One region of the Heyndrickxia sporothermodurans genome, then DNA from elsewhere that is predicted to be linked to it. Evidence: a T-box and tRNA genes for the amino acid it is inferred to sense, from the RefSeq annotation. Region 1 holds a T-box; the other regions hold tRNA genes.
The links. The T-box of region 1 lies ahead of asnS (asparagine--tRNA ligase). A T-box ahead of a tRNA ligase gene usually reads a tRNA of that ligase, here a tRNA-Asn.
Positions count from the first base shown of each region.

Region 2: it encodes a tRNA-Asn, which carries the amino acid that the T-box ahead of asnS (asparagine--tRNA ligase) is inferred to sense. The anticodon was not compared.
Region 3: it encodes a tRNA-Asn, which carries the amino acid that the T-box ahead of asnS (asparagine--tRNA ligase) is inferred to sense. The anticodon was not compared.

Region 1 is NZ_NAZB01000059.1:1,800-12,644, reverse strand. It holds gene sstT (serine/threonine transporter SstT) at 562-1,797, opposite strand; gene B5V89_RS17735 (DUF1646 family protein) at 2,028-3,101, opposite strand; gene asnS (asparagine--tRNA ligase) at 3,473-4,864, opposite strand; T-box leader at 4,918-5,155, opposite strand; gene qoxA (cytochrome aa3 quinol oxidase subunit II) at 5,618-6,526, shown strand; gene qoxB (cytochrome aa3 quinol oxidase subunit I) at 6,566-8,515, shown strand; gene qoxC (cytochrome aa3 quinol oxidase subunit III) at 8,512-9,108, shown strand; gene qoxD (cytochrome aa3 quinol oxidase subunit IV) at 9,111-9,395, shown strand; gene B5V89_RS17705 (hypothetical protein) at 9,470-9,703, opposite strand; gene B5V89_RS20240 (hypothetical protein) at 10,097-10,234, opposite strand; gene B5V89_RS17700 (multidrug effflux MFS transporter) at 10,512-10,845, shown strand, end outside.
Region 2 is NZ_NAZB01000023.1:204,592-212,816, reverse strand. It holds tRNA gene B5V89_RS12280 (tRNA-Gly) at 170-243, opposite strand; tRNA gene B5V89_RS12275 (tRNA-Arg) at 262-338, opposite strand; tRNA gene B5V89_RS12270 (tRNA-Leu) at 377-462, opposite strand; tRNA gene B5V89_RS12265 (tRNA-Leu) at 523-607, opposite strand; tRNA gene B5V89_RS12260 (tRNA-Lys) at 618-693, opposite strand; tRNA gene B5V89_RS12255 (tRNA-Gln) at 873-947, opposite strand; tRNA gene B5V89_RS12250 (tRNA-Asp) at 964-1,040, opposite strand; tRNA gene B5V89_RS12245 (tRNA-Glu) at 1,061-1,132, opposite strand; tRNA gene B5V89_RS12240 (tRNA-Ser) at 1,148-1,238, opposite strand; tRNA gene B5V89_RS12235 (tRNA-Asn) at 1,243-1,317, opposite strand; gene B5V89_RS12230 (SprT family protein) at 1,413-1,865, opposite strand; gene cmpA (cortex morphogenetic protein CmpA) at 1,951-2,061, shown strand; gene B5V89_RS12220 (Tex family protein) at 2,128-4,299, opposite strand; gene B5V89_RS12215 (PP2C family serine/threonine-protein phosphatase) at 4,385-4,981, opposite strand; gene sigB (RNA polymerase sigma factor SigB) at 4,978-5,775, opposite strand; gene rsbW (anti-sigma B factor RsbW) at 5,753-6,226, opposite strand; gene B5V89_RS12200 (anti-sigma factor antagonist) at 6,226-6,555, opposite strand; gene B5V89_RS12195 (PP2C family protein-serine/threonine phosphatase) at 6,623-7,630, opposite strand; gene B5V89_RS12190 (anti-sigma regulatory factor) at 7,644-8,045, opposite strand; gene B5V89_RS12185 (STAS domain-containing protein) at 8,050-8,225, opposite strand, start outside.
Region 3 is NZ_NAZB01000008.1:366-11,210, forward strand. It holds tRNA gene B5V89_RS01720 (tRNA-Pro) at 52-128, shown strand; tRNA gene B5V89_RS01725 (tRNA-Ala) at 153-228, shown strand; tRNA gene B5V89_RS01730 (tRNA-Met) at 252-328, shown strand; tRNA gene B5V89_RS01735 (tRNA-Ile) at 333-409, shown strand; tRNA gene B5V89_RS01740 (tRNA-Ser) at 419-511, shown strand; tRNA gene B5V89_RS01745 (tRNA-Met) at 531-604, shown strand; tRNA gene B5V89_RS01750 (tRNA-Asp) at 640-716, shown strand; tRNA gene B5V89_RS01755 (tRNA-Phe) at 885-960, shown strand; tRNA gene B5V89_RS01760 (tRNA-His) at 996-1,071, shown strand; tRNA gene B5V89_RS01765 (tRNA-Gly) at 1,078-1,151, shown strand; tRNA gene B5V89_RS01770 (tRNA-Ile) at 1,164-1,237, shown strand; tRNA gene B5V89_RS01775 (tRNA-Asn) at 1,244-1,318, shown strand; tRNA gene B5V89_RS01780 (tRNA-Ser) at 1,341-1,431, shown strand; tRNA gene B5V89_RS01785 (tRNA-Glu) at 1,435-1,506, shown strand; gene B5V89_RS01790 (isochorismate synthase) at 1,754-3,160, shown strand; gene menD (2-succinyl-5-enolpyruvyl-6-hydroxy-3-cyclohexene-1-carboxylic-acid synthase) at 3,157-4,908, shown strand; gene menH (2-succinyl-6-hydroxy-2,4-cyclohexadiene-1-carboxylate synthase) at 4,908-5,714, shown strand; gene menB (1,4-dihydroxy-2-naphthoyl-CoA synthase) at 5,756-6,574, shown strand; gene B5V89_RS01810 (o-succinylbenzoate--CoA ligase) at 6,656-8,131, shown strand; gene menC (o-succinylbenzoate synthase) at 8,136-9,248, shown strand; gene B5V89_RS01820 (DUF1540 domain-containing protein) at 9,270-9,431, opposite strand; gene yidD (membrane protein insertion efficiency factor YidD) at 9,523-9,762, opposite strand; gene ytzI (YtzI protein) at 9,814-9,984, opposite strand; gene B5V89_RS01835 (Dps family protein) at 10,112-10,558, shown strand; gene B5V89_RS01840 (DUF6154 family protein) at 10,597-10,845, opposite strand, start outside.

The DNA of each region.
Region 1 (10,845 bases):
ACTCGAATAGAATTACGATAATTGGAGGAAAGATGGAATGGGTATGAGAATGCATAGACGGAGAATTTCCGGTTAATGTATAAAGAGAAGGCTTAAAAAGCAGAAATAGACGGAGGTATTCAGGTTAACATCCCTAAATAAGTCAAAATCCAAAGAATTGTATAATATAGTCGGAAAAGCTTCCCTTATTTTTAAGGAAATATGGGTATTTTCCAATTTAAACGGAATTTCTCCGCTTATTATCAAACATAGATAAATCAACATTCAGTTATAACAACCAAAATCAAATAACTTGTCAGATAATCTGATTCATTGGCAGGAGAATGACAATATACCATGGTAATTGCATCTATTTTAGCAATTCAATTTTTAGATAGAGAAGATCTATTCGCAAATTGTTATTTGCTATGTGATTTATTGTGCGATTCTATATGCTAATTCGTTCAAAACATTGATACAGCAAAAAAATAGGGTGAGAAAAATCCCTTCGATTTCGCACCCTATTTGCATTGTTCTTTACTGTTTTGCACCTTAAAAGAAAACCCGTTAGAGGTTTGTCTTTTATGATACCTTTTGAACGTTCATTTCATTACCTTCTAACCGGTTCTTCCTCATTTCAGCTGAAGCTGTGAAAAGAACATCTGTTGAAGAGTTAAGTGCTGTTTCACAAGAATCTTGTAATACCCCAACAATAAAGCCTACACCAACAACCGTCATAGCTACATCATTCGGGATTCCGAAAAGACTGCATGCTAGTGGAATTAAAAGTAAAGAACCACCAGCTACCCCTGATGCTCCACAAGCACAAACAGCAGATAGAACACTAAGAATAATAGCTGTTGGGATGTCGACTTGGATGTTTAACGTATGAACTGCAGCAAGTGTTAACACAGAAATTGTTACTGCTGCACCTGCCATATTGATCGTTGCGCCTAGCGGAATCGAAACGGAATAAGTATCCTTGTCTAAACCTAGTTTATCGCATAATTTCATATTCACTGGAATGTTTGCTGCGGAACTGCGTGTAAAAAATGCTGTAATCCCACTTTCCTTGATGCAAGTTAACACGAGTGGATATGGGTTTTGACGAATACATACGTAAACGATGATTGGATTAACAACTAGCGCTACGAAAATCATGCACCCGATTAATACAGCAAGTAATTTTCCGTAACCAAGCAATGATTCTAGTCCATTTGCAGTAATTGATTCAATTACTAACCCCATAATTCCAAATGGCGCAAATTTTATTACCCATGTAACAATTTTTGAAACGGCATCAGATACATTGGAAATCATTGTTTTCGTTGTAGCAGGGGCATTTTTTAATGCTACTCCAAGTAGGATTGCCCACGATAATATACCAATATAGTTCGCATTATATATTGCCTTAACTGGATTATCGACAATATTCAGAAGTAAAGTTTTCAAAACATCCACAACACCACCTGGGGCTGTCAACTCTGCATTCCCAGTAGCTAGTTTCAAGCTTACTGGAAAAATAAAACTTACTATAACGGCAGTAAGTCCTGCTAGAAAAGTTCCTAAAAGATAGAGAACGATAATCGATTTCATATTCGTCTTTTGTCCACTCTTATGTTGTGCGATGGCTGACATGACCAAGAATAAGACCAATATTGGTGCAATCGCTTTTAGAGCCCCTACAAATAAAGAGCCTAGAATAACAAAAGGCTTCGCTATACTCGGGAGGGTGATGGCTAATATAATCCCAATAATTAAACCTACGATTATTTGCTTAACTAAACTAATTTGATTCCATTTTTTCACTAGATTCATTGTGTGTCCCCCCTGTTGTATGTAAACCTACAATCCTCTATAGAATATTGTAAGAATACTTATAATATTAGTTTATATTTAATAATATTGTAATGAATATTTAGATATATTACAATAACTTTATTATTTTTGCTAAAAAATATAGGTTTACTTAAGAGATAAAAAAGAACGCTGAAGATATCAGCGTTCAACTAACTTATAATCTATAATTTTTTTACTTGCCATTTTAATTAAACTACAAGAAGAATAACAACAAAATAAATAATCATCGCAAAGAATCCCACAGGTATAGCAAAACGTGCATATTGTAGACTCGTAATTTTAAGCTTTCCAGCCGAAATGATATTCGGAATGTTCCCTGGGATCAGCATTCCACCACTAATGATCAAACCTAATAATAATGCCTGAATTGTTGATGGACTCATCGCCGGACTTACCTCTGCGGCAGCCAGTGTTGCATTATCTAAAATCGCAGAAATAATGTTAATCCAGTACATGATGAATGGATGCAAGTCTAATAGATATTTTTCGATAAAAGGTTGAAATCCCGCTCCTAACAATGTTAAAGCCATGACAAACAAATATATTTTTAAGCTGCGAATAATAATTTCGGCATAAGATTCTTTTTGCGAAGATATCGTTTTTTCAATATCATTCAATGCATTCGCTTCGGCAGCTGATGCTACCTCATTTTGTGCCAAAATCGCAGCAGACTCTTCACGTGACTTAACCATGAATGCGGCCAAAACGCCAAAAGCTGCAACACCCGGGATGACATATACGCCAATTGATTTCAGCAAATAAAAGAAGCTTTCATCCAGTTTACTTACAACAATTGTTGAAAGTGGTTCTCCAATTGGAGTAAGGACAGCCCCCATTCCAATTGCAAAACAAGCCAAAACTACTAAGCGAATTTCTGATTGTCGATCAATCTTTAATACACTTACAACCGCTACAAGAATAATTGCAGCAATAATGGCAGTGATGACACTGGAAATTAATCCAAGGATGATCACAAATAAGGCAATAAACAATCGATATGGCATCGCTTTACTGATCCCTAAAATTCCTTTTTCAATCGGCCCCTGGAACCATCGAAACAATAAACCTGCAACAAGAACAGCTAGTGTAATATTAATCGGATGGACCAACGCCTCTTTCACAAGATGCCAATCTAATGCTTGACTAACTAGAACTGACAGAACCCCCATAATAAATAAGAATACTTCTAAATTTTTTTCCACCACATGTGTAAATGGCAGTAGCAGTACAAGCAGCAAGATGATGGATAAACCAATAATCATTAAGCAAAGTCCTCCCCTTTTATCTATTGATTATTTCTAAAAAATATAAAAAAGCCTGTCACTAAGGGACATACGTATCCCTTGGTGACAGGCTCCTCCAATAAAGTTAATGGTATTTAATTTTTGTGTTTTAGATGTGATATTTTTCGTTTAAAAAACAATTAAATTTTATCAACTAGTATTATATTAACAGTAACTAGTCATTTTTACAAGGTTTATTTTATCGGAATACTCAGACCGCCAAAATATTAAATTAACAATACATTAAGTTCACTATTAGAAAATATTATTATTTTGTAGAGTGAAAAGTGCTTCATAAGAAACAATAGGATGCCGCAGCATCCTATTGTACATTTTTTTCACATATTTAATTAAAAGTCTGCATTTCCTGGTGTACGAGGGAATGGGATGACATCGCGGATGTTCTTCATTCCGGTTAAATACATGACAAGTCGTTCAAACCCAATTCCATAGCCTGAATGCTTTGTACCACCGTATTTTCTAAGCTCAAGATACCACCAGTAATCTTCTTCAGACATACCAAGTTCTTTAATTTTATTTGCAAGGACCTCTTCTCTTTCCTCCCGTTGGCTTCCCCCGATTAACTCGCCAATACCAGGAACCAATAGGTCAGTTGCAGCTACTGTCTTACCGTCATCATTTGCTCTCATATAAAATGCCTTAATTTCTTTCGGATAGTCGGTTACGAAGACCGGACGCTTATAAATTTCCTCGCTTAGATAACGTTCATGTTCCGTTTGCAAATCCGTTCCCCATTCAACAGGGTAGTCAAATTTCTTACCAGAGTTCTTTAATATATCAACAGCTTCAGTATAAGTAACCCTTCCAAAATCGGATTCTAAAGCATTTTTCAATCTTTCAATTAGCGTCTTATCAATAAAGCTATTAAAGAAGGCCATTTCTTCAGGTGCTTCTTCAAAAACGTAATTAATTACATACTTAACCATTTCTTCTCCGAGGTCCATGATATCCGGTAATTCTGCAAAAGCCACTTCCGGCTCGATCATCCAGAATTCTGCGGCATGTCGTGCCGTATTAGAATTTTCTGCTCTAAATGTTGGACCAAAGGTATACACATTACGGAAAGCAAGAGCAAAAGTTTCCGCATTTAATTGACCGCTAACGGTTAAGTTGGATTCTTTGCCGAAGAAATCAGCACTTTCGTCCACTTTTCCGTCCTCGTTTTTTGGAAGCTGGTTCAAATCCATTGATGTTACACGGAACATCTCCCCCGCGCCTTCTGTATCGCTTCCGGTAATAATAGGTGTATGCACATAGACAAATCCTTTTTCTTGAAAGAATTTATGAATGGCGTACGATGCAAGGGATCGTACTCTGAAAACGGCGGAGAAGGTATTGGCTCTCGGACGTAAATGAGCGATTGTTCTTAAATATTCAAGAGAATGTCTCTTTTTTTGCAAAGGATAAGCTGGATCCGATAATCCTTCAACAACAATTTTTGTCGCTTTAATTTCAAATGGCTGTTTCATTTCAGGAGTTGGAACAAATTCACCTTCTACTAAAACGGAAGAGCTAATAGGTAACTTCGTGATTTCTTTGAAGTTATCGAGGGTATCTTCAAAAACGACTTGTACACTCTTAAAGAATGTTCCGTCGTTTAATTCCATAAAACCAATGGTTTTAGAGTCGCGAAGAGTTCGAATCCAACCCGAAATTTGCACAGTTTGTTCGTTAAATTTTTCTTGATTTCTGTATAAATCTTTTACTACGGTCTTTATCATAATTAGCCTCCATATGGTAATTTTTCACAATAAAAAAGCCTTCTATCCCATAAAAAAGGGACGAAAGGCTAACTTCCGCGGTACCACCCAAATTGTCATAATATGACCAACTTTAAAGCGACTATTGCTTATCCAGTCCATAACGTGCTGGTAACGTCTAAGCCTACTTAAGTTATCCCTTTCGGTTAGAACTCAAAGGTGTTCTTCATTCATGCTTCATCACCAGGCTTCCACCGTCCCCGGCTCGCTATCGAATATAGCAAAAACTACTTTCCTTTTCATCGATTTAAAAATATGTAATTTTAAAAATGACTTATTATTGTAATAATCTATCACAAAACATAATCCTTTGTCTAGTTGCCCCCTAAGATATATACCGAAAGCTTTATTGGTCAAACATTTTAACGTATGCGGATCAATATAAGCTGTAATTGATAAACAGGATTGAGCAATAGACAAAGTCGTTAATTTAACAATATCTGAACTTCGGGAAATCCTTTATTACATCAAACCAACTAGGATACCTTATTCTACTCAAAAATTCCAATGATTGTATACATCACAGCTTTCAACTTTCAATCATCTTGAATAATTCGTGACAATTATGTCCTTTTATAAATGAACATTTTATGAAGTACATCACAATATGCTGTTTTTATTAATAAAACATATTAAGATGGTGTCAAATTGGTTTACCAGTAAATATTAGGATTCATAGGTACCTATATCCATCATTAGAAAGGAGTTTCATTTATGAGAATGAAATGGTTAACCTTACCAATGGTTTCCGTACTCATGATTGTACTATCAGGCTGCGAACCATTAATGGTCCTTGATCCGAAAGGTCCGCAGGCAGAGACACAGGCGAATGATATTATCGCTTCTATTCTAATTATGTCATTTATTGTTATTACGGTTTTCGGATTACTCATTTATATGTTAATCAAATACCGTGCTTCAAAGCAAAGCAAGGATTATGAACCACCTTATGTAGAAGGGCATCCATTGGTTGAGGCGATTTGTGTAGGTATTCCAGTGATCATTGTCACTACGCTTTCAATCATGTCGGTGATATCCAACTATAAGGTAGAAGCAACGCCAAAAGGTTATGAAAATCAGGAACCTCTTGTCATATATGCAGCTTCATCCAATTGGAAATGGCATTTTAGTTATCCGGAAGAGGAAATTGAAACAGTCAATTATTTATATATTCCAACAAATAGACCAATTGAGTTTAGATTATATTCATATGGCCCAATTACAAGTTTCTGGATTCCTCAGCTTGGAGGACAAAAATATGCCATGTCAGATATGATAACAAAATTACACTTGGCCGCAGATGTTCCAGGTGAACTCATGGGACGTAATGCTAATTTTAGCGGTAAAGGTTTTGCGGAAAATACATTTAATGTAAAAGCAATGTCTGAAGCAAAATTTCAGGAATGGGTTCAAGAAGTAAAAGAAACAGCTAAGCCTTTAACTGAAAAGAAATTTAATCAATTATTGGAACCAGGTCATGTTGGACAATCCACTTACACTGGTACCCATTTAGAATTTGCGCCTGCTCCAGAAGGCGAACACGCAGGACATAATCATTCGAGCACGAAAGAAGAGAATGATGAAAACCATGATTCCAATGAAGAATCATCGCACGATCATTAATATTTTCAAGACTACTATTTTGAAAGGAGTCTGAACAAAATGGACTTTTTCGATAGATTTGCTATCCCAAACCCGAGTATTGCCATCTATGCTTCCATGGTTTTGATTGGACTTACCTTACTGGCGATTCTAGTCGGACTAACCTATTTGAAAAAATGGGGCTATTTATGGCGCGAATGGTTAACGACTGTCGATCATAAACGAATTGGGATTATGTATTTAATATCTGCTTTACTTATGCTATTCCGTGGTGGAGTAGATGCCATTATGATGCGCGCACAGCTTGCCGTTCCTGATAATAAGTTGCTCGATGCACAGCATTATAATGAAATTTTCACGACACACGGAATTGTTATGATCATTTTTATGGCGATGCCTTTCATTATGGCTTTAATGAACTTCGTCGTACCATTGCAAATTGGCGCACGCGATGTAGCGTTCCCACGTTTAAATGCTTTAAGCTTTTGGTTATTCTTTATGGGTGCGATGCTCTTTAATATATCCTTTGTTATCGGTGGTTCACCTGATGCGGGATGGACTTCATACTTCCCATTAGCCGGTAATGAGTTCAGTGAGTCGGTCGGCTCGAATTACTATATGATCGCGATTCAAATTGCAGGTCTCGGTACGTTAATGACAGGAATCAATTTTATAACCACGATTCTTAAAATGAGAACAACTGGTATGACCTTAATGAGAATGCCAATGTTCACATGGGCAAGCTTAATTACAAACGCGATAATTGTCTTTGCGTTCCCAGTTCTAACGGTTTTACTCCTTATGGGGACGATGGACCGGCTTTTTGCCACCAATTTCTTCACTACAACAAATGGTGGAATGGATATGCTTTGGGCAAACCTGTTTTGGGTTTGGGGACATCCAGAGGTGTATATATTAATCTTGCCTGCCTTTGGAATTTATAGTGAAGTAATCTCAACCTTTTCTCGCCGTAATCTTTATGGTTATAAATCGATGGTGGCGTCAATGGTCATTATCTCGCTCATGTCGTTCCTTGTTTGGGCTCACCACTTCTTTACAATGGGGCAAGGAGCATTAGCGAATAGTATATTTTCCATTACAACAATGGCCATCGCTGTTCCGACAGGGGTAAAAATATTCAACTGGCTGTTTACACTGTGGAAAGGAAAAATTGAAATCACCACACCAATGCTTTATGCCCTACTTTTCATCCCACTCTTTACAATCGGTGGGGTTACCGGGGTCATGCTAGGAATGTCTGCGGCTGACTATCAATATCATAATACGATGTTCTTAGTGGCACATTTCCACATGGTGATTATTCCTGGTGTTGTATTTGCGATGTTAGCAGGCCTCACTTACTATTGGCCTAAAATGTTTGGCTTCATGCTGAATGAAAGAATCGGAAAATGGTCGGCATGGATCATTGGTGTTAGCACACTTGTGGCTTTTATGCCAATGTTTTTCAGCGGATTAGATGGGCAGGCGCGACGAATGTACACCTATTCTGCATCGACTGGGTTCGGACCATTGAATATGATTTCATTCATCGGTGCGCTGGGCCTAGCTGCAGGTTTTATCTTGATTGTGTATAACATTTATTATAGTACGCGATATGCATCTAGAGATATTGGTTCTGATCCGTGGAATGCACGTTCATTAGAATGGGCAACTCACACACCAGTTCCAGACTATAATTTCGCGATTTCACCGCAAGTTAAGTCTAAAGAAGCTTTTTGGGATTCAAAGAAAAATGGTGAACCATTATTTAAAGGAAAATACGAAAAAATTCATATGCCAAATTCAAGTGGAGTTCCTTTTATCATGGCGAGTATTTTCTTCGTCTGGGGCTTTACCTTCGTATTTAGTATTTGGATTCCATTAATTCTAACCACAATCGGTATCTTTGCATGTATGGCTTTCCGCTCTTTTGAAAAAGATCATGGCCATTATATTGAGGTGGAGGAAATAACAGAAACGGAAAATAGATTGGGAGGTAAAGCAATATGAAAATAAATCCATCGCTCCCTCTTGAATATCAAACAGAAGAAAATCGTTTGAAGATCCTTGGTTTTTGGATTTTCTTAGGCGCAGAAGTCATGTTATTTGCTACCCTGTTCGCATCATACTTTACTTTATATAATCGAACAGGGAATGGACCAAGTGGTGCAGAAATTTTTGAAATTACACCTGTTTTAATTGAAACCATTTTACTTTTAACAAGTAGCTTTGTAATTGGTTTAGGCATTCATGCGATGCGAATCGGTAACAAGAAGGCGATGCTCGCTTTCTTTGCCATTACCCTTCTCCTTGGTTTAGGATTTTTAGGATTTGAAATTTATGAGTTTATTCACTATGTTCATGTAGGTGCTGGATTGCAAACAAGTGCTTTTACGGCGATTCTTCTAACTACATTAGGAACGCATGGGGCCCATGTTACCTTTGGATTATTCTGGGGACTGTTCATTATTTTACAGGTAAGAAAAGATGGATTGAATCCTGAAACAGCTAATAAATCATTTATCTTTTCACTTTACTGGCATTTCTTAGATGTTGTGTGGATCTTTATATTTAGCTTCATCTACTTGAAAGGAATGATGTAATGATGAAGGAATTATTCCCATTCAAACAAGTCATGGGGTTTGTGTTTTCGCTCATCCTAACTGTTGTCGCTCTCGCCGTTTATTTCTGGGATATGTCATTTGCAGTTGGCATGACAATCCTCCTTGTTACTGCATTTATACAAGCCGCTGTTCAATTAGTTGTATTTATGCATGCAGGCGAAACTGAAGATAAAAAGCCTATTTATATAAATATTTATTATGGTGTATTTATTGCTTTAGTAACCATATTTGGGACCTTACTTTGTATGGTCTGGGGTTATATATAAATATATTATGTAAATTAGTTGCATAAAACAGCGCATAGATTCTATTCATCCATGCGCTGTTTCTATTTTAAATTTTATTTTTTTATAGTAGTTGCAATTTTCTTATGATGATTGGATTTCTTATGCATTTCTTCCGTGAGGACAAAGAAAACTCCCATAAGAAAAATAAAAACAGCCCCCATAACCGTTCCAAGACCAATTGCTGCCAATGTGTTGTAACCGCTCTCATAATATCCGATAGAAAAAAGAATGATGCCTACAGTCAGCAATGTACCCCCGACAAACTTAACGGTCGATAATAGTTTCATATGATCATCCTCCTTCTTTATATTATTCAATTAGTTCACATAATTGTCAAATACTTTTCAGGATTTGGATATATTTTTGTTTAAAAATTACTTGACTTATAAAAACGATCTTTGTTTTTTAGTATTATGGGGATAACCGCTGATAAACCATTATCAGCGGTCAAATAGCAACTCCAAGAAGTGCTATGGCAGGAATCCTTCTCCAGATTGTCAGTGAATATGCTTTATTAAACATAGTTAAGTGCCTTACGAAGCAAGATCCATAGTCATGCAATCCCAAGCTACTTTTTTGATGGATTATTCTTGATATTTCGCGAAAATTATCATTTTGCCGTTTTCGTTTAACCATCTTTCTATGTATAATGAACCGAAAGATAAGCTTTCTAATTTCTGCTATTGCTTTTTTATAGGCGTAACTACTGCAAATAAACTATCTGTTGGATCAGATACATTCACTTCAATGATTTTAAATCCATTCGTTCCATTTTTGCAGTCGTTGTTCTTTGTTGATTTTAACTGAATGTTACCCATTTCCTTCTCTCCTCCATATAAAATTACTCACAGTAGGCAGTATATGATGAATTTCAAAATATGTTCCATTATTTTTCTAATTTAATCATCCATTTTATATTGCAAATAAATAAGGCTGTCCGAATTCATTTTAATGTTTACCCGTAAATAAAATCAGGTTATAATGAAAATTACGTAATTTCGTATATCGAAATGATTTTTTGTAAAATTTAGCGAGGATACGGAAAAAACCGGATGCACATCTGAAATACTAATTTAATTGAAAGGCGAGGAAAAATTGAATACAAATACACCTAGTGGAAAAAAACGAATACAACTTGCTTTACTTTTAGGATCACTTGGACTTTTGGGACCTTTTACAATAGACACATACTTACCGTCCTTCCCTACTATTGTAGAAGATTTTGATACGACGGCTTCACTTGTACAAATTAGTTTAACGGCTTGTTTATTAGGACTGGGGTTAGGACAATTATTTATTGGTCCATTGAGTGATGTAAAGGGCCGTCGAAAACCTTTGTTATTTTTTCTATGCTTATACTTATTAGCTTCTATACTCTGCTCATTTGCACCTAACATCTATTTCCTTATTATTGCTCGTTTTATCCAAG
Region 2 (8,225 bases), on a different contig from region 1:
TCGTTTTGTTCAGTTTTCAAAGATCAATCATTACTTCCTTTTAAGAAGCAACTTTTTAACTATATCATTTTAAAAGTTTAATGTCAACAACTTTTCGAGTTTGTTTCAACTTTCATAGAAGCGACTTTTAAATCTTATCATCTTTATAAAATGATGTCAATACTTTTTTTGGAGCGGGTGATGGGAATCGAACCCACGACAACAGCTTGGAAGGCTGTAGTTTTACCACTAAACTACACCCGCATATTATAATTGTTTTAATGGCGCGCCCGATAGGAGTCGAACCCATAACCTTCTGATCCGTAGTCAGACACTCTATCCAATTGAGCTACGGGCGCATTTTTTTAAAAAAGCAATTTACTTTTCTGAAAGACTTTGGTGCGGCCGAGAGGACTTGAACCTCCACGGTGTTGCCACCACTAGGCCCTCAACCTAGCGCGTCTGCCATTCCGCCACGACCGCATCTTAAAAAGTGACATACAATATAATAACAAACTACTAGATAAAAATCAATAAGTTTTTTGGTGCGGGTGAAGGGAGTCGAACCCCCACGCCCTGCGGCGCCAGATCCTAAGTCTGGTGCGTCTGCCAATTCCGCCACACCCGCGCAAATTTAATGGTGAGCCATGAAGGACTCGAACCTTCGACCCTCTGATTAAAAGTCAGATGCTCTACCGACTGAGCTAATGGCTCTACATGAATATAAATATGAAGTTTTATTTAATCTGAACTAGGTTAAGCATCTACGACGTCCCAATCTCAGAAAGATCATTCAAGTTGCAGCTCGATTGGTACGCTGAAGCTTCCCTTCGAAGTTTAGTCGTTCGTGCTCTACCGACTGAGCTAATGGCTCGAATAAAAAAATAAAAAAATGGCTGGGCTAGCTGGATTCGAACCAACGAATGACGGAGTCAAAGTCCGTTGCCTTACCACTTGGCTATAGCCCAATATCATTTTTTAAAATGGCGGTCCGGACGGGACTCGAACCCGCGACCTCCTGCGTGACAGGCAGGCATTCTAACCAGCTGAACTACCGGACCAAAACTATTATTTATAACAATGACCCGTACGGGATTCGAACCCGTGTTACCGCCGTGAAAGGGCGGTGTCTTAACCGCTTGACCAACGGGCCACAAAATTAATTAACTGGCGGAGAAGGAGGGATTTGAACCCTCGCGCCGCTTACGCGACCTACACCCTTAGCAGGGGCGCCTCTTCAGCCACTTGAGTACTTCCCCTATATGGCTCCGCAGGTAGGATTCGAACCTACGACCGATCGGTTAACAGCCGATAGCTCTACCACTGAGCTACTGCGGAATAACATGTCATCTTATCGACTCTTAAAATTATAATTACGATTACACATTAAGTCAACCCATTTTAAAAAGTTTTTTCAAAAACTTATCATACACTTATTTCATCTCCAATTTCCCCCTGCATTTGCCACAAACAAAACGATCAACATCCACTTTCCTTCTACGTGTAAAAATAGTCTTACACCCTTTACAGACATATTTATATATTACTTTGGACTTTTTCCTTTGTACACTCTGCAATGGTGAACAGAATCTTGGGGCTTGTACTTCTTTAAGTAATTTTTTGAAATCATTGTCGCGATGTTGGTAGCCTTTTCCTTCAAGATGAAGATGATAATGACATAACTCATGTTTGATGATTCCAATCAATTCTTTTTCACCAAATTCAACATAATATTTATAGTTTATCTCAATATTATGGTTTTTTAGCAAATATCGCCCACCAGTCGTACGCAGCCTTGAATTAAATAAAGCAACATGTTTAAAAGGTTTTCCAAAGAACCTTAAAGATATTCGTTCAACTAGTTCTTGAAGCTCTTGATCATTCATCTTTCGTTCCCCTTTTTCCATTTTGCGTGAACATGACAAACTATTATAGCATATTGTAGATAATACTAAAGGAGGACTTTTGCCTATGCCAACTTGGTTTCAAAATCAAATGCGAAAAGCTTTTTCAGAAAAAAATCGATATCAAATTAAGCTTCTCAATCAATGTTGGTTTTTTTATCAACAAAAAATTTTATAACCCAATTATATGACAACTGTATAAATAATTGGCGTGTATGTATACACGCCAACGTTTACAACGCTACTAGCTTTGTAGCATTGTTAATGATAATCTTCCCTTTTGAGTATCCACTTTTTCTACCCAAACAGTGACAATATCCCCTAATGAAACTACATCCAAGGGATGTTTCACAAATTTATTACTAAGTTTAGAAATATGAACAAGTCCATCCTCTTTTACTCCGACATCGACAAATGCACCAAAATCTACTACATTTCTTACGGTTCCTTGCATTTCCATTCCTACTTTTAAATCTTCTAATTTTAAAATTTCCTTTTTCAGTAGTGGTTTTGGTAATTCATCGCGAAGGTCGCGCCCCGGACGATTTAATGCATCTATAATATCCTTTAATGTTAACTCACCAATATTTAATTGCTCTGATAATTCACTTAAAGAATAAGAACTTATCGCTTCTTTTAATTTTTCCGTTCCAATATCGCTAGGTGAACAATTTATTTTTTCCAGCAATGTTTTGACGGCTTGATAATTCTCAGGATGTATAGGAGTTTTGTCTAACGGATCATCTCCATCAATGATTCTCAAAAAACCAATACTTTGCTCATATGTTTTCGAGCCCAAACGTGGAATTCCTTTTAACTCTTTTCTGTTGTTAATCTTTCCAGTCTCATTTCTATACTTCACTATATTATTTGCAACTGCTTTACTTAATCCGGAAACATATTGCAATAGTGAGGGGGAGGCAGTATTTACATTTACGCCTACTTGGTTTACAGCTGTTTCCACAACAAATGTAAGTGATTCATTTAGTTTCTTTTGGGAGACATCATGTTGATATTGACCCACACCAACAGATTTTGGATCAATTTTCACTAACTCTGCTAATGGGTCTTGTAGTCTTCTAGCAATTGATACTGCGCTTCTTTCTTCTACTTGAAGGTCAGGGAACTCTTCACGTGCCAAATCAGATGCGGAATATACACTTGCCCCGGCTTCGTTAACAATAATATAAGAAATATCATCATTTATTTCTTTTAGAATTTCAGCGACAAATTGTTCTGTTTCTTGGGAAGCTGTTCCATTCCCTATTGCAATTACTTCTATTTTAAATTCTTTAATAATATCAATTATTTTCTTTCTTGCTTCTTCCGGTTTTGCTTTTGGTGGGTGTGGATAGATAACACCGATAAATAAAACTTTACCCGTTTCATCTACTACTGCGAGCTTGCATCCTGTTCGATATGCCGGATCAACACCGAGTACCTTTCTCCCTTTTAATGGGGGCTGTAATAATAGATTTCTAAGATTTTCGGAAAAAATATGAATCGATTGATCTTCAGCTTTTTCCGTCAATTCGTTACGAATCTCCCGTTCAATGGAAGGTTGAATTAGTCGTTTATAGCCGTCTTCAATTGCTTCTTTTACATATGGTGTGACACTAGACTGTTCATTCTTGATCACTTTTCGGAATAGTTGACTAATTATCTTTTCCTGATCCGGTTGAATGTTGACCCGCAGAACATCTTCTTTTTCCCCTCTGTTTAATGCAAGCACACGATGTGGGACAATCTTTCGTACTGGTTCTTCGTACTGGTAATACATTTCAAACACTTTTTTATCGTCTTTATCTTCTTTTTTTAATGTTGATGTAACGATCCCCGTTTTAAATGTCTCTTTCCGTATCCAATCACGAGTAGTTGCATCATCGGAGATCCACTCCGCAATAATATCCTTTGCCCCCATGATTGCATCTTCAATTGTATGTATTTCTTTTTCCTCGGATACATAATGTGCTGCTTCTTCATTAATATTTTTATCTGATGGATATGTCATCATCCATGTTGCCAACGGTTCCAACCCTTTTTCCTTAGCAATCGTCGCTTTTGTCCTTCTTTTTTGTTTATAAGGTCGATATAGATCTTCCACCATTTGAAGCTTATCGGCATTTAAAATCTTATTTTTTAATTCATCACTTAACTTTCCTTGTTCATCAATTAAACGAATAACTTCTTCTTTGCGTTGTTCTAGATTTTGGATATAGTTCCATCGGTCCATAATTGCTCGAATCTGAACCTCGTCTAATGCGCCTGTCATTTCTTTTCGGTAACGAGCGATAAACGGAACGGTATTACCTTCTTCTAGTAATGCAATGACATTTGAAATTTGTTTGTTCGAAAAAGATAGCTCTTTTGATAAACGTTGCTGCAGTTGGATCTTTTTTTCAACCGTTTGTTCCAAATCAAACACCTACTTCTTTAAAATTCACTAACAATCCTGCTAAACATATATTATCATTTCTTTATAAAAAGGAAAAAGCTTGCGATTAACGCAAGCTTCCAATAATGAACGTAGAATCATCCTCTTTGGAGAACTGTTTATTTTTTATTTCATTGGCGATTATTTTAACAGATTGGCAACTTTTTATTAACGTTTTTGTGTTATTAACTGCGAAACCATCCGTGTGAAAAAGAAATTTTGAATTTGGTTCATATAAAAAACGTTGTGTACGAATGTTTTGCGGACGCCCGGATAAGAAACCTCTTATTGGTAAAGGATATATCGTTTTGCCAGTTGGGGTATATAAATAAAAGCGGATATTTCCCACACAACTATATTCGAATTCACGAGTTGAAAAGTTCACCTTTAAAACAGCAACTGCCGCACCACGTTTTTGTGCGAGCACTTCATTGCAACGTTTCATTAATGTTTCTACATCATCAGTCATATTGTCTTTAACTACTTCTACAACAGCTGATGACGCTTCATAAGCATAACGACCACTGCCCAATCCATCCGCTAAGACACATAAAAAGTATTCCTCGGTAGCGGTAAAATAGTAACTATCTCCACAATAAGGTTTTCCTTCTTTAGCTGATTGGTAAGCATAAATTTCTACCAGCTCTTGCTGCAAATGTTTCATACCGATGAACTCTTCCTATCTCGTGATTCTTCGTTAATCGCATCACGTAATTTCTTAATCGCCTTCCTCTGAATCCGGGAAACATGCATTTGAGAAATTCCTAGTTTGTCTCCCGTCTCCTTTTGACTTAAATTATCTAGATAAGTTAATTGAATAATTTTTCGTTCTCGTTCATTTAAAACATGTAATACTTTATCAAGAACCATACGTTGATTTACTTTTTCAAAACCTGTATCTTCTTGACCTACTATATCTAAAAGCGTAACAGTACTTCCATCTGAATCAGCTTCAATGGAATGATCGACAGATAGGGCGTGGTAACTTTTCCCCATTTCCATCGCTTCCAAAACTTCTTCTTCGGATACATCCAACTTTGCAGCAATTTCATCAATTCGGGGAGAGCGCTGCAATAAGACCGTTAGTTCTTCTGAAGTTGTTTTTATTTTCGGACCTAGTTCCTTAATACGGCGCGGGACGTGCACACTCCAAGTTTTGTCACGTAAGAATCGCTTAATTTCTCCGATAATTGTTGGAATAGCAAAGGCTTCGAAGCTTTTCCCATATGAAGCATCATAACGCCTTATAGCCCCAAGTAATCCAAGTATACCAACCTGGAGAATGTCTTCTTGATATGATTTACCTTTAGAATATTTCCATGAAATGGACTCCACTAATTTTTTGTAATGCATCACAAGTTCATTCTGTGCGTCCATATCCCCGCTTTCTTGAAATGTCTTTATTAGTCTATTGATTTTTTCTTTTCCATATTGACTAGGTTGAGACAATTCGGGCATCGGTCTCCACCTGCTCTCCTTCAAGGTATTTGGTCATTAAGACCGTTACCCCTTTCTTATAATGAAACCTAACTTCATCCATAAGACTTTCGATTAGGTAAAGCCCCAGGCCTCCTTCACGCATAAACTCAACTTTTTCATTCTCATCGTACGGACCAGTTTCTGATTTTGTCTTTTCAACATCGAAGCTTCTGCCTTGATCAGCAACCATTACATCTAAACGATTAGGAAAGACGGTGAACCCGACAAATATTTCTCCCGCTGCATCTTCCTTATACGCGTGTTGAATTGCATTTGTAATAGCCTCGCTAGTTGCTATTTTTAAATCTTCTATCATTTCATATCCAAAACCCATACGGCTTGCAATTCCAGAAAGGGTTAATCTTATGACACCAATATATTCTGGCTTTGCGGGAATCTTCATCTCGATGTTATCGAATGCCTCCACCATTATACTCCACCTTCTACCTCGGTATAAATTTCCATAATATTAGTTAAACCTGTAATATCGAATAACCTTTTTAATCTTTCAGATAAACCACTTAAATATAGTTTTCCGTTATTTGCGCGGATGCTTTTGAACAGACCAACAAAAACACCTAAGCCTGTACTATCCATATAAGAAACATCCGATAAATCAATCGACATCCATATTTCTTCCTTTTCACCATAAGGAACAAGTGATTCCCTTAATTTTGGTGCGGTGTATGCATCAATTTCTCCATTAATTTTTACTAGAACATGATTTTCACTTTCTTGTATATCAATTGATATGTTCATAACGTCCACCTCATTAAACGTTTATTCTTTTTCTTCTTTACCCCGATTATAATAAGGCTAAACCTTTTTAAATTATTCTTTTTAAAATAATTAAAGTGAAATCATCTCGAAGTTGAAAAGCCTGAAGTCTTTCTAACTCTTTATACACATTCGTTACAATTTCTTGTGCTGGTAGATGGATATATTTTCCAATTAAATGCGTCAAAGTGTTTCGTTCGATAAATCCCTCATTTGTGCGACACTCGGTGACCCCATCTGAAAGTAAAATAATGAGATCGTTTTTTTGAATAAATTTTTTATATTGTCGGTATTTAGTATTCTTTTCTATTCCAAGCAATAATCCTTTTGCATATAAGTCCGTGAATTCACGTCTGTTTGAGTCATAATAAAATCCCGGTTCATGCCCCGCAGACGAATAGGATAGATAATGATTCAATGGATTATACAATCCATAAAACATTGTAATGAACATATTTGGGTCCACATTTTGTTCAACAACCCTATTTAAGCTTTCTAGAATAATATTGGGTTCGCCATTCCCTTGTAAACTGTCCATCGCATACTTAATCATGGACATACATAATGCAGCAGGGATTCCTTTCCCTATCACATCTGCAATAGCAACACCAATGCATCCATTTTCATCCGTTACAAAATGAAAATAGTCCCCACTCATATGTTTAGCAGGTACACTAATAGCCCCTATATCCAAGAAATCCGTTTGTGGAATTTTTGTCCCTAATAAGGTCTTTTGCATGCTTGCAGCTATTTCTATTTCCGTTTTTAACTCTTGTTGTTGACTTCTTAAGCTTTGATGCTCTCTGTAAGCTAATCCATATCCCATCATTAATTCAAGAAGAACATCAAAGGACCTAAGAATACTGCTCGGTACGCTCGGTTCAATTTCATGCATTATTGTGCGATGCCAATTAATAATTTCTTCAGGAGATATACGGTATTCAATCGATTTTCGGCTAAGCTGTTGAGCATGATATAACACTTGTTCATTTTGATTTTCTAAATAACTTTTTATAATCTCTTTATATTTTTGTTCAAGTACTGTTTTAGAGTCCATAAATTACTCCTTTCTAGCGGAGCCATTTGATCGCTATAATAGTCGTACCCTTGTTTGGTGTTGAGTCTATATCAAATTCGTCCATAAGGCGTTTGACCCCGGGCAAACCAGCACCTAATCCACCTGACGTAGAGAAACCATCCTCCATTACTTTCCGAATATCATTGATTCCAGGCCCTTCATCTTTTGCAATGATTTTCAAACCGATTTTTCCATCTTTAATTTCCTTTTCAATACAAATTTGTCCTTGACCGGCATAAAGAAATATATTTCTTGCCAATTCACTAATCGCTGTTGTAATTCTTGCTTGATCAACTATTCCAAAGTGTAACTCTTTAGCTACGTTTCGACCTAATTGTCGAACCGCAACGATGTCCCACTCATTTAATATCTCTACGCAGGATTGGAGCTCCATAAAGTTAATCCCCCAGTTCCTGTTGTAATTTCTCTAAACCATTATCTAGGTCTATTGCAGTTAGAACATCATCCAACCTAATCCCCAGTTCAATCAAGGTGATTGCGACGGCTGGCTGAATCCCAGTTATAACAACTTTTGCCCCCATAAGTTTTGACATACTTATGACATCTCCAAGAA
Region 3 (10,845 bases), on a different contig from region 1:
GCAACACTAGAGATACTCTAACCTCGATCATCCAATCTCTAACATCTAAATCGGGAAGTAGCTCAGCTTGGTAGAGCACATGGTTTGGGACCATGGGGTCGCAGGTTCGAATCCTGTCTTCCCGACCATTCAAAATATACAAATAGTATTATGGGGCCTTAGCTCAGCTGGGAGAGCGCCTGCTTTGCACGCAGGAGGTCAGCGGTTCGATCCCGCTAGGCTCCACCAAAAAATATTAAATATAACTATATGGCGGCGTAGCTCAGCTGGCTAGAGCGTACGGTTCATACCCGTGAGGTCGTGGGTTCGATCCCCTCCGCCGCTACCATATAGGACCTTTAGCTCAGCTGGTTAGAGCAGACGGCTCATAACCGTCCGGTCGTAGGTTCGAGTCCTACAAGGTCCACCATAGAATTTCGGAGGAATACCCAAGTCTGGCTGAAGGGATCGGTCTTGAAAACCGACAGGCGGGTTACACCGCGCGGGGGTTCGAATCCCTCTTCCTCCGCCATATAAACGTATAATATTGCCGCGGGGTGGAGCAGTCTGGTAGCTCGTCGGGCTCATAACCCGAAGGTCGCAGGTTCAAATCCTGCCTCCGCAATCATTTAAGTAAAATTTATACTTGATTAAAAAAATGGTCCGGTAGTTCAGCTGGTTAGAATGCCTGCCTGTCACGCAGGAGGTCGCGGGTTCGAGTCCCGTCCGGACCGCCATTTTACAACATACATTACATAATTGGCTCGGTAGCTCAGTCGGTAGAGCACGATCGAATAAGCTACAAAGCGACGCTTCAGCGTACCAATCGAGCTGCATCTTGTATAACTTCCCGAGATTGGGACGATGGCGAACTTCATGCTAGATAAGGAAAATAAATTAAAAATGGCTCGGTAGCTCAGTCGGTAGAGCAATGGACTGAAAATCCATGTGTCGGCGGTTCGATTCCGTCCCGAGCCACCATTTAAAGTAACTAAGAAACGTATTTAACAAATATGGCGGCTATGGCGAAGTGGTTAACGCATCGGATTGTGGTTCCGACATGCGTGGGTTCGATTCCCACTAGCCGCCCCATATATTGCGGGTGTAGTTTAGTGGTAAAACTACAGCCTTCCAAGCTGTTGTCGTGGGTTCGATTCCCATCACCCGCTCCATATTTTTTTTATGGGCCTATAGCTCAGCTGGTTAGAGCGCACGCCTGATAAGCGTGAGGTCGATGGTTCGAGTCCATTTAGGCCCATTTTATTCCGCAGTAGCTCAGTGGTAGAGCTATCGGCTGTTAACCGATCGGTCGTAGGTTCGAATCCTACCTGCGGAGCCATTTTATTTTTAAAAGAAATATTGGAGAAGTACTCAAGTGGCTGAAGAGGCGCCCCTGCTAAGGGTGTAGGTCGGGTAACCGGCGCGAGGGTTCAAATCCCTCCTTCTCCGCCAGTAGGCCCGTTGGTCAAGCGGTTAAGACACCGCCCTTTCACGGCGGTAACACGGGTTCGAATCCCGTACGGGTCATAATATATTCGATTTTATAAGTTAGGAGTTTAAAAGATATTTCTTTTAAACTCCTTTTTCTTTTTAAAAAATTTCCTAATCAAAAGATATAGGTCACCAATTCTATATTTAATATTTAACGTATAAAATGGGGAAGATAAGATGTGTTCATTGACTCTATTCTATTAGAGGTGTATCTTAAAGATTGGACATAAAAATTAAAAAAGATTCGTCATTTGCACGGTTGTTTTTAGGGGAGATAATTTTGATGAAAATGGAACAGATGGACATAGTAGATGAATACAAGATTGCTTTAACAAAAGCTAAAAACAAGAACAAAACACTATTATTTAGTTATACTGAACAATTAAATAATATTGACCCCCTATCATTTTATTCATCTGCAAAAGCGATATTTCAAGTAGAACGATTTTTCTGGAAGGTTCCAAATGATGAGATGATTATAGTCGGTTTAGGCAGTGCACATACCTTTCAAACGGAAGTGGGAGAAGGTCGATTTGAGTATATTGAACGAGAATGGAATCAATTCATACATGATGCTCATGTATATAATCCTTTTGATGTTCAAGGAACCGGTCCAGTTATATTTGGCGGTTTCTCATTCGATCCATTAAGTATGAAAGAGTCGGAGTGGACTCCGTTTTACAATGCATTATTTCATTTGCCAAAACTAATGCTTATTATAAATAAACAAGAGGTTTTTCTTACGACTAATATATTATGCCATTCAAATGATAATTTAGATAAACTAAATCATCATCTAAAACTAAAAAGGGAAATTTTTGAAGGCAAAGTTTCTAAGAGTATAGAAAATATCAATATAAAACAAGAACATGAATTGAATCAACAAGCTTGGATAGACTCGGTCGCAGAAGTGGTTGATCTTCTTAAAAAAGAAAAAAAATTAAATAAAGTCGTTATGGCGAGAAAAATGAATATTGAATTTAATGATAAAGTAGCCGCTGAAAAGGTACTAGAGAATTTATGGGAAGAGCAACATGAAAGCTATATTTTTGCGTTAGAGACCGAGAATAGCTGTTTTACAGGTGCATCGCCTGAAAGATTGGTTAAGAAGAATGGGAACACTATTGTATCCGCATGCCTTGCCGGATCAATAAAGCGAGGGAACTCGATAAGTGAGGATGAGGCGTTAGCTGAGGCACTATTTAATGATGAAAAAAATCGCCATGAACATCAGCTCGTCGTGTCAATGATCGCAGAGGTCATTCGTAAATATTGCTTAAATGTTGACATTCCAGAACTACCTTCAGTCATGAAAATGAGAGATATCCAGCATTTGTTTACACCAGTTAACGGAATAATTAAGGATGATCACATTTCTATTTTCCCATTAGTAAAAGATCTTCATCCAACACCTGCTATGGGGGGAGTTCCAACTATTGAAGCTTTACAAATCATTCGCGAAAAGGAAAAAATGGATCGTGGATTCTATGCATCTCCGATTGGTTGGGTCGATTACCGGGGAAATGGAGAGTTCGCTGTAGCTATTCGATCCGGATTAATTAAAGAGAATGAAGCATTTTTGTATGCTGGGTGTGGTGTAGTATCAGACTCAAACCCAGAGGATGAATATTTTGAAACAAAAATTAAATTTCGTCCGATGCTTCGTGCATTAGGAGGAAAAAAATTATGAATCATCAAGAAACACTAACAACATATTTAGCTAGTTTTATTCAGGAATTATCAAATTCAGGTGTTCGGGATGTTGTCATAAGTCCCGGCTCACGCTCAACACCTTTAGCTTTGTTAATTGCTGAGCATCCTACACTAAAATATCATATAAATATTGATGAGCGTTCAGCTGCTTTTTTTGCATTGGGGATTGCCAAACAAACGAGGAAGCCAGTTGCACTGTTATGTACTTCCGGAACTGCAGCTGCTAACTATTATCCTGCAATCGTAGAGGCAAAGCTTTCAAGAATTCCATTAATCGTATTAACAGCTGATCGCCCACATGAATTACGAGATATTGGGGCACCACAAGCAATCGATCAAATTCATTTATATGGAAAGCATGTAAAATGGTTTGTTGAAATGGCACTTCCTGAAATAGGAGAAGAGATGACATATTATGCGAGAACAACAGCTACAAGAGCAATTAGTACGTCTTTACAACAACCGGCAGGACCGGTACATTTAAATTTCCCCATTCGAGAGCCATTACTACCAAGATTGGACCCTTCTCCCTTTGAAGAATTGGAGAATCGACCGGCAATTACAGTAAAGCAAGGTGATACTCTTCTTGAATCGGGGGAAATGAAAAAGATTTCCGAACGACTGCAAAGGATCGAAAAGGGCGTTATTGTATGTGGGGTCATTGATTACCCACAATTTTCAACAGCGGTTTTAGCATTAGCTGATGCATTAGGCTATCCAATTATTGCAGATCCACTTTCACAGCTTCGAAGTGGGTCATTCTCAGAGGAATATATCATTGATAGTTATGATGCAATATTAAAAGAAATTGTTTCGGATGAAATGTTATATCCCGATGTTATTATACGATTTGGCGGCATGCCAGTATCCAAGCCTTTAACGAAATTTATGAAACGTCTAGCTGGAACGGAACAATATATAATTGAAGCAGGAAATAGCTGGCGTGATCCGATCAATGCTGCTACTCAAATGATCTATTGCGATGAAACATTATTTTGTGAGGGATTATTAAAACAATTAGATGAAAAAAGGCATTCAAATTGGTTGGAAATGTGGCAAAATTTGAATCGGATTGCTCGAAATACAATTATTAACGAAATAAGTGATATTACTGAATTAGATGAAGGAAAGCTTGTCTTAGAACTAGTAAAACGATTGCCGCAAAACAGCCATTTATTTGTAGGTAATAGTATGCCAATTCGTGATGTGGATACATTTTTCCATTTTAACCAACAAAATATACGGGTATTAGCGAATCGCGGTGCGAATGGTATTGACGGTGTCGTTTCAAGTGCATTAGGAGCAAGTTTATATGGAGAACCGTTATTTTTATTAATCGGCGATTTATCTTTTTTCCATGATTTAAATGGGTTATTAGCGGCAAAAATGCATCAATTAAATATCACGATTATCGTCATTAATAATAATGGGGGAGGAATTTTTTCTTTCTTGCCACAATCGAATGAACCAAAGCATTTCGAAGCACTTTTTGGTACGCCTACAGATATTGATTTTGAATATGCTGTAAAAATGTATAATGGCAGATACAGCAAAGTGCGTAATTGGGATGAATTTCATCATTCAATGAATGAAGCGATTACATTGAAAGGTTTAAATGTGATAGAAGTTCCTACTAATCGTAATGCGAATGTAGACATTCATCGTAAAATGTGGAAACGAGTTTCTGCGGAAATTGACCAATATGTTCATGGTGAAATGGAATGATGATTGAAGTAAATGATGTAAATTATCATGTGAATATTGTTGGAAAAGGTGAACCAATCGTCATGTTCCATGGTTTTACCGGTGATATGTCTAGTTGGGATGCGATTAATCCATATTTAGAGGAAGAATATCAATTAATACTGATTGATATTCTTGGGCATGGTAAGACAGAGATTCCACTAAATTATGAGCGATATCATATTGAAAAAGTTGCTAAAGATATTAGGGAAATACTCATTCATTTAAAAATAAAAAAGACGAATCTTTTAGGTTATTCAATGGGTGGAAGACTCGCTCTAACATTTACTATTTTATATCCTAACATGGTCAATAAGCTTATTTTAGAAAGTGCCTCTCCGGGTATAGAAACTGAAGAGGGAAGAAAATTACGGCGTGAAAATGATGAAAAATTGGCTAATAAAATCGTGAATGAAGGGGTAGAATCATTTGTTCAATATTGGACAAATATTCCCCTGTTTAAATCCCAAAAAAGACTTGATTATTCAATGCAAGAAAAAGTTAGACAGCAAAGATTACGAAATGATCCAATTGGACTTGCTAATAGTTTAAAAGGGATGGGAACAGGGAGCATGCCTTCATTATGGGGTAGGCTTCATGAACTGGAAATACCAGTGCTTATTTTGTCCGGTAGTTTAGATGAAAAGTATTGTGAGATCGGAAAAAAGATGGAAAATAACCTTTCACAGGCAATGCATTATATTATTGAAGACATCGGACATGCAATTCATGTGGAAGATTCTCAAAAGTTTGGTACAATAATAAAGGAGTTTTTGTCGAATAAATGATTGACTCGACATGAATTTAATTTTTAAAGGGAGGATATTACATGGCTGTAGAATGGCAAACAGAAAGAGAATATGATGAAATTCTTTATGAATCTTATAATGGAATTGCCAAAATAACAATTAATCGTCCACATGTACATAATGCATTTACCCCAAAAACAGTTAACGAAATGATTGATGCATTTTCTCGTGCACGTGATGATTCAAAGATAGGTGTTATTATCTTAACTGGTATGGGTGAGAAAGCTTTTTGCTCTGGAGGAGATCAAAAGGTTCGCGGTCACGGTGGATATGTAGGTGAAGACAATATTCCACGACTAAATGTTCTCGATTTACAAAGATTAATTCGTTTTACCCCAAAACCGGTCATTGCTATGGTAGCAGGTTATGCAATTGGTGGTGGTCATGTATTACATATTGTTTGTGATCTTACAATTGCTGCTGACAACGCTATTTTTGGACAAACTGGCCCTAAAGTAGGCAGCTTTGATGCCGGATATGGCGCAGGCTATTTAGCTCGTATCGTTGGACATAAGAAAGCAAGAGAAATTTGGTACCTATGCCGTCAATACAATGCACAGGAAGCATTAGACATGGGGCTTGTTAATACAGTTGTACCTCTTGAAAAACTTGAGGAAGAAACGATTAAATGGTGTGAAGAAATTCTTGAGAAGAGTTCAACTGCGCTTCGTTTCTTAAAAGCTTCGTTTAATGCTGATACAGATGGTTTAGCTGGCCTTCAGCAATTTGGTGGGGATGCTACATTATTGTATTATACAACCGACGAAGCAAAAGAAGGACGCGATGCATTTAAGGAAAAACGTAAGCCTGATTTCGGAAAATTTCCTCGTTTCCCTTGATTTAAATTGTAAAGTTTAAAAAAGCTTGATGGTATACTCCATCAAGCTTTTTTATAGAAATTCTACAAAAAGGTGATATGTATGAACAATATAATACCAAACTTTTTAAAGCAAAGAGCGTTTTTAACACCGAAACGAAAGGCCCTTCTATTTGACAATAAAGAGTGGAGCTTTTCAGAACTGTATAAAGAAGTTGAAGTATATGCAAAGAAAATTGCATCACTAGGTGTGAAAAGAAAAGATTCAGTTGCGCTTCTTTTGGCGAATCGTCCGCATACAGTAATAATTATTCATGCATTACAGCAATTAGGTATTACCACCGTATTCTTGAATCATCGACTAACCGCAAGTGAAATGGTTTTTCAATTAAAAGATAGTCAAACAGCTTTAGTAATTGGTGAAAAAGATTTAGAAAATAAACTAGCAGAAATCCATGACATATATCCAACTCTAGTAATAAAGACAGTTGAAGAAGTTAAAGAACAAAAGGAAGAAAACTATCCAATTGTTAATGAATATTTAATGGATGATGTATGTTCAATCATGTACACCTCAGGAACGACTGGCAACCCTAAAGGAGTACTTCAAACATACGGGAATCATTGGTGGAGTGCGATAGGCTCAGCCTTAAATCTTGGATTAGGGGAAGATGACGGTTGGCTATGTGCGGTCCCTTTGTTTCATATAAGCGGATTATCCATTTTAATGAGAAGTGTTATTTATGGAATGCCGGTTTATTTATATGAACAATTTAATGAGAAAATCATTAATGAGAGGTTGCAATCAGGCAGTGTAACGATTATGTCAGTAGTAAGTACAATGCTTCATCGATTGCTTGAAGATTTGAAAGAAAATCGTTACCATGAACGTTTCCGCTGCATGCTTTTAGGAGGCGGCCCTGCACCTAAATCATTGCTTGAGGCATGTTTAGAGAAAAATATTCCTGTCTTTCAATCGTACGGTATGACTGAAACTTCCTCTCAAATTGTCACTTTATCTCCCGAAGATAGTTTATTAAAGATTGGTTCAGCGGGTAAACCGTTATTCCCTTCACAGCTAAAAATAATGTTAGATGGAAAACAATTAGCTGCTCATCAACCGGGCGAAATCGTTGTGAAAGGCCCCAATATTACGATTGGATATTTAAATCGAATGGAAGCCAATCGTGAACATTTTAAAAACGGCTGGTTTTTCACGGGTGATATAGGTTATGTAGATGAAGAGGGGTATTTATTTGTTCTTGATCGACGTTCAGATTTAATTATTTCTGGTGGGGAGAATATTTATCCTGCTGAAATTGAAGATGTATTGTTATCACATCCAAACGTTGTGGAAGCGGGTATAACAGGTATCGACCATTCACTATGGGGCCAGGTTCCAATTGGGTTTGTTGTTTGTAAACAATTCATTGAGGAAGCTGAATTAATTACGTATTGTCAAAAAAGACTTGCTAAATATAAAATTCCGAGCAAAATTTATTTTGTCAATGAACTGCCTAGAAATGCATCGAATAAACTACTCCGTCGAAAATTAATAGAGTTAATTCCAAAAGGATGATCATATGCGAATTCACGAAGTAAATATTTTCATTATTAAAATGCCTTTAAAACAGCCGTTTACTACAGCATTAGAAACGGTCAACGAACGAGAAGGAATCATTTTGGAAGTAATTGATGAACAAGGGGAAAAAGGCTATGGAGAAGTTGTCGCATTTTCCACGCCATGGTACACAGAAGAAACGGTTAAAACTTGTTATCACATGTTAAAGGATCTTTTAATCCCATTAGTTTTGGATAAACAAATAAATCATCCAAATGATCTCCAAATGATTTTTAACCATATTAGAGGAAACCATATGGCAAAGGCGGGGCTTGAAACAGCTATATGGGACTTATATTCAAAACTTGTATCAAAACCGCTTTGGACAGTGGTTAATGGTGTTCGAGATGAAGTGCTTGCTGGAGTAGTTGTTGGAACAGCTAATATAAATGATGCGATTGAACAAATACACGTTTATTTAGAAGATGGATATGAACGAGTTAAAGTAAAAATTAAACCTGGGAAAGATTATCAGCTTATTAAAGAAATTCGCACATATTTCCCTGATCTCGCTTTAATGGCAGATGCTAATTCTTCTTACACATTAAATGATATAGATGTATTAAAATCGCTTGACGAGTTTAATTTGTTAATGATTGAGCAGCCATTAGCCGTTGATGATATTGTTGAACATTCGATTTTACAAAAAGAATTGAAAACTCCAATTTGCCTTGATGAAAGTATCATTACTTATCATGATGCCGAAAGTGCAATTCGGCTTAATAGTTGCGGTGTCATTAATATTAAAATTGGCCGTGTTGGCGGTTTACACAATGCAATTGCTATACATGATTTATGTCAAAAAAACAATATTCAAGTCTGGTGCGGAGGAATGATTGAGTTTGGAGTGTCCAGAGCACATAATATAGCTCTTTCTACAAAAGAGGGTTTTACCATTCCAGGAGATCTTTCTGCATCCAATCGCTTTTGGGAAGAGGATATCATATATCCTCAAGTAGAAGTAGCTAATGGAAAAGTAAAAGTTCCGAATCAGCCAGGAATTGGTTTTGATATAAATTTTAATCGGCTTCATCAAGTGACTACCTATCACGAAAATATAAACTGCAAGCACTAAAGTAGTACTTGCAGTTTTATATTACCAGTTACCTTCAGGTTTAAATGTTTTGCAATCAGTTTCTTCTGTATTTTTTGCTTGATCCCCTTTATGGCTAACTACGTATATTTCATCTGCAGAACAGCGATTTCCCTTTGCCCAATAATGACAATTATTCACTTCACATAATACATCTTTTGCCATTGTACCTCACCCCTTAAAAGGTTTTTATGATACAAAATTAGTTTCTGTATTAGTGGGAAGATCTATGATTGGAAAGTAACGCCATTGATTACTAATCATTTCGGGGATGTTTCTTTTTTTCAGGAACAGGATCAAAACCGCCCGGATGTAAGGGGTGGCATTTAAGTATTCTTTTAATGGTTAAAAAACCCCCATGAAATGCACCAAATCGTTTTACCGCCTCGAGTCCATATTGAGAACATGTCGGGTAAAAGCGACATGTTGGCGGCTTAAGTGGGGATATAACAATTTGATAAAATCGAATTATTTTAATAAAAATAAATTTTATCATAAGAAGTAGGACATCCTTGTAAAAAAATTATTTGTACAATTGAGGAAATAATTAAGAATCGCTCTTTTTGTTTATTTCATCATTATTTGTTTTGATATTAGGATTATTTTCAATAGGATCTATTGTATGCTTGTACGAATACGCTTTTGAAGTTGTTAGAGCGGATGCGAGAATAATCACGATAATAATTAAAATCGATACAATCATAATGAATGTGTACAATGGATTAAACCTCCTAATTAAATATCTAACCTATATTTTAGCATGTAAATTCATTTTTTGTGAAAGATATAACTATATGTTTAAACAAATTTGTGAAAGGGTATATACATTTTAGGAGGAGATACATATGGAAAAACAATTACAAGAAGTCCAAGAGGTATTAAATAAACAAGTAGCAAACTGGACAGTACTTTATACAAAGCTCCATCATTTTCATTGGTATGTAAAAGGTCATCATTTCTTTTCACTTCATGAAAAATTAGAGGAGTTATACAATAAAGCAGACTCCGTTATTGATGAATTCGCTGAAAGGTTACTTGCTATTAATGGCAAACCAGTATCCACGTTGAAAGGTTCATTGGAATTATCGAGTATAAAAGAAGCCGAAACCATTCCGGCAGCTGATGAAATGGTGAAAGAAGTTGTAAATGATTTTACCATCCTTATTGGTGAATTGAAGGAAGGAATTGCTTTAGCTAATGATGCAAAAGATGAAGTGACAGGAGATATGTTTATTTCGCTTCAAGGCGAATTAGAAAAACATGTTTGGATGTTAAAAGCATATTTAGGATAAAAAATAGAGGAAACTGTTATGGTGAACAGTTTCCTTCTTTAATGCAAAAATTTCGATTTCGTATGGTGGGTTACATCGGTAGTATGACCGGCAAATTTGTTTTTAAGGCTTTCAATTAAATAGAGACTAATAAAGTATTGGAATTCCTCGTCATTCATGTCTTCAACTATTTTCATTAAATCATTTCGATCCGATTCTTCAAGTACTGCATATGCAATGATATCAATATCCTCGTCGTCTCCAGTCAAACGATTTTGATAAAATTCAAATAGCTCATCGACAAGTCT